One region of the Methylobacterium sp. Leaf106 genome, then DNA from elsewhere that is predicted to be linked to it. Evidence: predicted binding sites of a transcription regulator. Region 1 holds the regulator's gene; the other holds the start of a gene.
What was found. The regulator HrcA, encoded in region 1, represses chaperone genes, less so after heat shock. The targets are predictions, from matches to a motif close to GTTAGCACTCNCNNNNNGNGAGTGCTAAC.

Region 1 (3,410 bases):
TACGCGGACGGTGAGGCGCGGATCACGGAACGGACGATCTGGCCGCTTGCGATCGTCTATCTCGACCGCAAGCTGGTGGTCCTCACTTGGTGCTGTCTGCGCGAGGCGCACCGGATGTTCAGAGTGGACCGGATCGCCGCTGCCGAACTCGCGGGCGCGAGCTTCCGGCCGAAACGCGTGGGGCTCCTGCGGGACTACCTCGCTGTGTTGAATAGAAAGGCCGCGGACGCGCCGGAGGGCTGAGGACCGGAAAGGCGCCCGGGCGAGCGCGATCAAGCGCCGAAGATCGACCAGCCGAGGCGCTTGGTCAGCTGTTCGAGGGCGATCCGGCCAAGATGGGAATTGCCGGATGCGTCGAGGCCCGGCGACCAGACCGCGATCGAAGCCTTTTCCGGTGCCACGGCGATGATCCCGCCGCCGACTCCGCTCTTGCCCGGCAGGCCGACCCGATACGCGAACTCACCCGAGCCGTCGTAGTGACCGCAGGTGAGCATCACCGCATTGATACGCCGGGCTCGCTCAGCCGAGACCACGGAATAACCGGTCAGCGGGTTGCGCCCGGAATGCGCCAGGAAACGGGTGGCGTTGGCGAGCTGCCGACATGACATGGCGATGGCGCAGTGGTGAAAATAGACGCCGAGGGTAAAATCCACCGGATTGTCGAGAACGCCGAAGGATTTCATGTAGTTGGCGAGCGCGATGTTGCGAAAGCCCGTGCGCAGCTCCGAGGCCGCCACCGCCTCGTCGATGATGATCGTGGGATCCTGCGCCAGGAACTGCATGAAACGCAGGATCTCGCCCAGGGCCTCCCTCGGCTGATGGCCCGACAGGATCACGTCGGTGACCGCGATGGCACCGGCATTGATGAAGGGATTGCGCGGAATGCCGCGCTCGCGCTCCAGCTGGACGATGGAGTTGAAGGGGCTGCCCGAGGGCTCGCGTCCCACCCGGCGCCAGAGACGGTCGCCGGCCATGCCGAGTGCCAGGGTGAGGGTGAAAACCTTCGAGATGCTCTGGATCGAGAACGGCGTGTCGCTGTCGCCTCCCGCCGCCACGTGACCGTCCGCATCGATGACGACGAGACCGAACGCCTTCGGATCGACCCGGGCGAGTTCCGGTATGTATGTGGCGACCTCCCCCCGGTCCGGCCTGTCCGCCATCTCCTCGGCGATCTCTTTGACGACGGTGTCGAGGTCGGGCACGGCGGCGTGTTCCTCCGAACGGACGGGAGCGGCGGGTCCGTCAACCAGACCCGCCGGCCACGGCGAGCAGGCTCGCGAGGGCGGCGACGCAACGCAAAGGCCGTTCCGTTCGGGCGGCAAACGGATTAGCAGACCACAGGGCGGCTATGCCTCACCGGTAAAGGTTGTGCCCGGGCTCCGGGCCGGACACAATCGGCGGTCAGGAAACACCCAGTGACCGAACGCGCGCATCCCTATTCCTCGTCGCAGCAACTTCAGGCCCTCTCGGCCCTGAACGAGCGGACACGCGAGATCTTCCGGCAGATCGTCGAGAGCTATCTCACGACCGGCGAACCGGTGGGGTCACGCAACCTCGCGCGGATCCTGCCGATGGCCTTGTCCCCGGCCTCGATCCGAAACGTCATGGCGGATCTGGAGCATTCCGGGCTCATCTTCGCGCCCCACACCTCCGCCGGGCGCCTGCCGACGGAACTCGGCCTGCGCTTCTTCGTCGACGCCATGTTGGAGATCGGCGATGTCGGCCGCGAGGAGCAGGAGCGGATCGAGGCGCAGATGCGCGCCGCCGCGTCGGGCCACACCTTCGAAAGCGCCCTCGCCGAGGCCTCGTCGATGCTGTCGGGCATTTCGCGGGGGGCGGGCGTGGTCGTCACGACCAAGAGCAACGTCCATCTCAAGCACATCGAGTTCGTACGGCTCGATCCCGCCCGCGCACTCGTCGTCCTCGTCTCCGATGACGGCTCGGTGGAGAACCGCCTCCTCGACCTGCCGCCCGGCCTTCCGGCGGGCGCCCTGCAGGAGGCCTCGAACTACCTCAATGCCCGCTTGCAGGGGCGGACCCTCGGAGGCTTGAGAGCGGAAATCGAGGCTGGCCGCGAGGCGATGAAGCGCGAACTCGACGTCATCACCGAGCGGCTGGTCGATGCCGGTCTCGCCACCACGGTCGGGCCGTCAGAGGCACGCCAACTGATCGTACGCGGCCAGGCGAACCTGCTCGACGACCTGCGCGCGGTGGAGGATCTCGAACGGATCCGCCTGCTGTTCAACGATCTCGAGACGCAGAAGGACGTCATCGAACTCCTCTCCCGCGCCGAGGGCGGCGAGGGCGTCCGCATCTTCATCGGCTCGGAGAACAAGCTGTTCTCGCTCTCGGGCTCATCGATGATCGCGGCGCCGTTCCGGGACGGTTCGCAGAAGATCGTCGGTGTCGTCGGCGTGATCGGTCCGACCAGGCTCAACTACGCACGGATCGTTCCGATGGTGGATTACACCGCCAGGGTGGTCTCGCGGATGCTGGATCGAGGCGGCCGCTGAGCGAAACCAGGCACCGTGAGGGCCGGCTCGCCCGAGCCGAGTGGGCCGCGCGAAGGCACACCCGTTTCTGCCTTTGAGAACCTGTGACGCGCCGAAGGCCCGAACGACCAAGCGGTGTCGGCGGCGGAAACCACGAACCGAGAGATGAAGGCGACAAAACAGGATCGCATGCCGATGCCGGCGGAGGATGAGCCTTTCGCAGAGAGCGACAGATCGGTGGAAAAGCTTAAACGTAGAAACTCCGGATCGGCAATGACAACCGATCCGGAGCCTCTGGACTTACTTTCGCATCATCACGTCGCGGCTGTTGAGCACCAGTATCGCTATGGCCGGCATCGCGGCTACGGACGACAAAGGAAGATGCTTCGCCCTGCGGCGGCTCCCCTCTCGGGGAAACCGCCGATCCGAGATCAGCCGCGAATGACGTCCACGATTTCGTAGGTATCGGGATCGACGATGACGATGTCATCATCGACGAGGACGTAGCGGTAGTCTTCGTATTCCGGCACGATCCGAACGATATCCGGCGGGAGGTCGTAAAGGGTGTAATTGCGAGCAATGGCGGTCCCCACCGTCAGGGCGAAGGCACCGGCGGCGAGGCGTGGAATGCCGCGACGCAGCACGTTCTGGCGAAACTCCGTCCGCTGCGGAGCACCAAGCCGGCCATAGGCTCCGCGCACGGCGCCACTGTCGCCTCGTCCGCCACGATCTCCACGCCCGCCCCTGTCACCGCGATCACCCCTCTCGCGATCCATCCGCTCGCCACGGTCCGCCTTGCCGTCCTTCATGTCGCGATCGGCCTTGCCGCCTCGCTCCATGCGCTCGCCCCGGTCCGGCTTGTCATCGCGTTCAGGCTTACCATCGCGATCGGCCTTGCCGTCACGATCGGGCCGGCCT
Region 2 (3,410 bases), on a different contig from region 1:
GCCCGGCATCTGGGGAGCGCCGCCGTCCTTCTTGGGAGCATCGGCGATCATGGCCTCGGTGGTGACGAGGAGACCGGCGATGGAGGAGGCGTCCTGCAGAGCGGTGCGCACGACCTTGGCCGGGTCGACGATGCCGGCCTGGATCATGTCGACATACTCTTCGGTCTGGGCGTTGAAGCCGTAGGTGATCGAAGAGGTGTTGTCGGTGATCTTGCCGACCACGATCGAGCCTTCGACGCCCGAGTTGGCGGCGATCTGGCGGATCGGGGCCTCGAGGGCCTTCAGCACGATCTTGATGCCGGCCTGGACGTCCGGATTGTCGCTCTGGAGAGCGCGGACGGCCTCACGGGCACGCAGGAGGGCGGTACCGCCGCCGGGGACGATACCCTCTTCCACCGCAGCGCGGGTGGCGTTGAGCGCGTCGTCGACACGGTCCTTCTTCTCCTTGACCTCGACCTCAGTCGCGCCACCGACGCGGATGACCGCGACGCCGCCGGCGAGCTTGGCCAGGCGCTCCTGGAGCTTCTCACGGTCGTAGTCCGAGGTGGTCTCCTCGATCTGCGCCTTGATCTGGCCGACGCGGGCTTCGATGTCCGCCTTCTCGCCGAGACCGTCGATGATCGTGGTGGTCTCCTTCTCGATGCGGATGCGCTTGGCGCGGCCGAGCATCGGGAGGGTGACGTTCTCGAGCTTGATGCCGAGGTCCTCGGCGATCATCTGACCCTGGGTCAGGATCGCGATGTCCTCGAGCATGGCCTTGCGGCGATCGCCGAAGCCCGGAGCCTTGACGGCAGCGACCTTCAGGCCACCGCGCAGCTTGTTCACGACGAGCGTGGCGAGAGCCTCACCCTCGATGTCCTCGGCGATGATAACGAGCGGCTTGCCGGTCTGCACCACGGCCTCGAGAACCGGCAGCATCGCCTGGAGCGACGAGAGCTTCTTCTCGTGGATGAGGATGTAGGGGTCCTCGAGCTCGGCGACCATCTTCTCCGCGTTCGTGATGAAGTACGGAGAGAGGTAGCCGCGGTCGAACTGCATGCCCTCGACGACGTCGAGCTCGGTCTCGGCGGTCTTGGCTTCCTCGACGGTGATGACACCCTCGTTGCCGACCTTCTGCATGGCATGGGCGATCATCTCGCCGATTTCCTTGTCGCCATTGGCCGAGATGGTGCCGACCTGGGCGACTTCCTCGGACGAGGCGACCTTCTTGGCGCGGCTCGTGATGTCCTTCACGGCGGCGGTGGTGGCGAGGTCGATGCCGCGCTTGAGGTCCATCGGGTTCATGCCGGCGGCGACGTACTTGGCGCCTTCACGGACGATGGCCTGGGCCAGGACGGTGGCGGTGGTGGTGCCGTCGCCAGCGATGTCGTTGGTCTTCGAGGCCACTTCGCGCACCATCTGGGCGCCCATGTTCTCGAACTTGTCGGAGAGCTCGATCTCCTTGGCGACGGTGACGCCGTCCTTGGTGATGCGGGGAGCGCCGAAGCTCTTCTCGATGACGACGTTGCGACCCTTGGGGCCGAGCGTGACCTTCACTGCATCGGCGAGAATGTCGACGCCGCGGAGCATCTTCTCGCGGGCATCGGAGCCGAAGCGTACTTCTTTCGCTGCCATGTTCAAATCCTCATGAGGTTCGAAGCCCTGAGGCGCTCATCGAAGTGCGCGCTCGAAGGGCTTGGATGGGAAGAAGGAAGAGGGCCGGGTCGCCTTAGGCGACGACGCCCATGATGTCGGATTCCTTCATGATCAGGAGGTCCTGACCGTCGATCTTGACTTCGGTGCCGGACCACTTGCCGAACAGGACGCGGTCACCGGCCTTGACGTCGAGCGGGTTCACCCGGCCGGCCTCGTCACGGGCGCCAGGGCCGACGGCGACGATCTCGCCCTCTTGCGGCTTCTCCTTGGCGGTATCGGGGATGATGATGCCCCCCTTGGTCTTCTCTTCGCCTTCGATACGGCGGACGACGACACGGTCGTGCAGCGGACGGAACTTCATGAGCTGCCCTCTTGCTTCAAATTCATGGATGGCGTTGATGCGGCCGAAGGGCTCGCCCAACCCAGGCTGTTAGCACTCCCGAGCGAAGAGTGCCAAAGCAAGGGCGGAGGTAGGCTCAAGCCCCTTGCGAGTCAAGACGCGGACGACGCGTCATGCCGCGTTTGCGCAGCATCTTCTGCTCTCCGGTCGCTGACAGACGGATGACAATCACCCCATGATCAGTCTTCAGGGACCGCAGGGCGCGGTCGAGCATTCCGGCGCAGCCAATGGCGGCGGCGTGCCGAGCCACGCGATCTGGATCGATCTCAACGATCCGAGCACCGAGGAGGCGGAGCATATCGAGGCCGCCACAGGCTTGCGCGTCCCCTCGCGAAAAGCCTTGAGCGAGGTCGAGAATTCGAGCCGCCTGCGGCGGCTCAAGAACGGGCTCTCGCTCTCCACCCCGATGATCACCTTCGACAAGGTGGATTCGCAGCTGACCCCGCTCGGCTTCGTCCTCACCCGGGACCGGCTCATCACGGTCAGGTTCAACGAGCTGCGCGCCTTCGAGGAGGTCAAGAAGCGCATCGGCGACGGCGACGGCGATTGCCAGACCGGCACCGAGATCTTCCTCCTCCTGGTGGAGGAGCTGGTCGACAGCCTCGCCGACGCCCTGGAGGAGATGGGCGCCGATCTCGACGCGCTCTCCACCCGGATCTTCGATTTCGACGTGAGGGCAGGGGGCGTCGCCGGCGATTCCGGCAAGACCCCGCGTCGGCGCGACCTGGCCCTCCGCCGCATCCTCCGCAGCGTCGGCCGGCGGGGCAAGGCGCTCGGCAAGATCCGCTCGAGCCTGCTCGGCCTCGAGCGCATCCTCCCGTTCGTCGCCGGTGAGTGCGAGCACCTCCTCGGCGCCACGGAGATGCCGCGCTTCGAGACCCTGCGCCGGGACATCGCCTCCCTCGACGAGTTCGAGATCCGGCTTTCGGAGAACGTGCAGTTCCTCCTCGACGCCACCCTCGGCCTCATCAACATCGAGCAGAACAACACCTTCCGCGTGCTCACCGTGGTCTCGGTGGTGGGCGTTCCGCCGACCCTCATCGCCTCCATGTACGGCATGAACTTCAAGCACATGCCGGAACTCGACTGGGTCTACGGCTATCCCTATGGTCTGTCGCTGATCGTCATCAGCGCGATCATCCCGGTCGTCTTTTTCAAGCTGCGCGGCTGGTTCTGACGCGGGGCCGACCGGCCGGGTTCGGGATTTAGGGAATTCTTTTCGGGCCGGCGCGCAAGGATCGAGAGCAGAGCCGGGCCTCCGGCGACCAGAGTCGACCGTATGGCCGTGATCGCCGCCTTCATCCTGAATGCCGGGCTCAATTTCTGCCTCGGCCTGCTCCTCGCCAAGCTGATGGGGCCGGCGGATTTCGGCCTG

Region 2: groES (co-chaperone GroES) is a predicted target of HrcA. The motif match lies at 2,065-2,093, and genes of this name have one in related genera.

What each region holds. Positions count from the first base shown of each region.
Region 1 is NZ_LMNB01000023.1:405,168-408,577, reverse strand. It holds gene ASF34_RS13645 (helix-turn-helix transcriptional regulator) at 1-243, shown strand, start outside; gene ASF34_RS13640 (glutaminase) at 273-1,202, opposite strand; gene hrcA (heat-inducible transcriptional repressor HrcA) at 1,416-2,513, shown strand; gene ASF34_RS23695 (DUF1236 domain-containing protein) at 2,924-3,301, opposite strand; gene ASF34_RS23690 (hypothetical protein) at 3,298-3,410, opposite strand, start outside.
Region 2 is NZ_LMNB01000001.1:554,720-558,129, reverse strand. It holds gene groL (chaperonin GroEL) at 1-1,614, opposite strand, end outside; gene groES (co-chaperone GroES) at 1,709-1,996, opposite strand; gene ASF34_RS02795 (magnesium transporter CorA family protein) at 2,211-3,212, shown strand; gene ASF34_RS02790 (lipopolysaccharide biosynthesis protein) at 3,315-3,410, shown strand, end outside.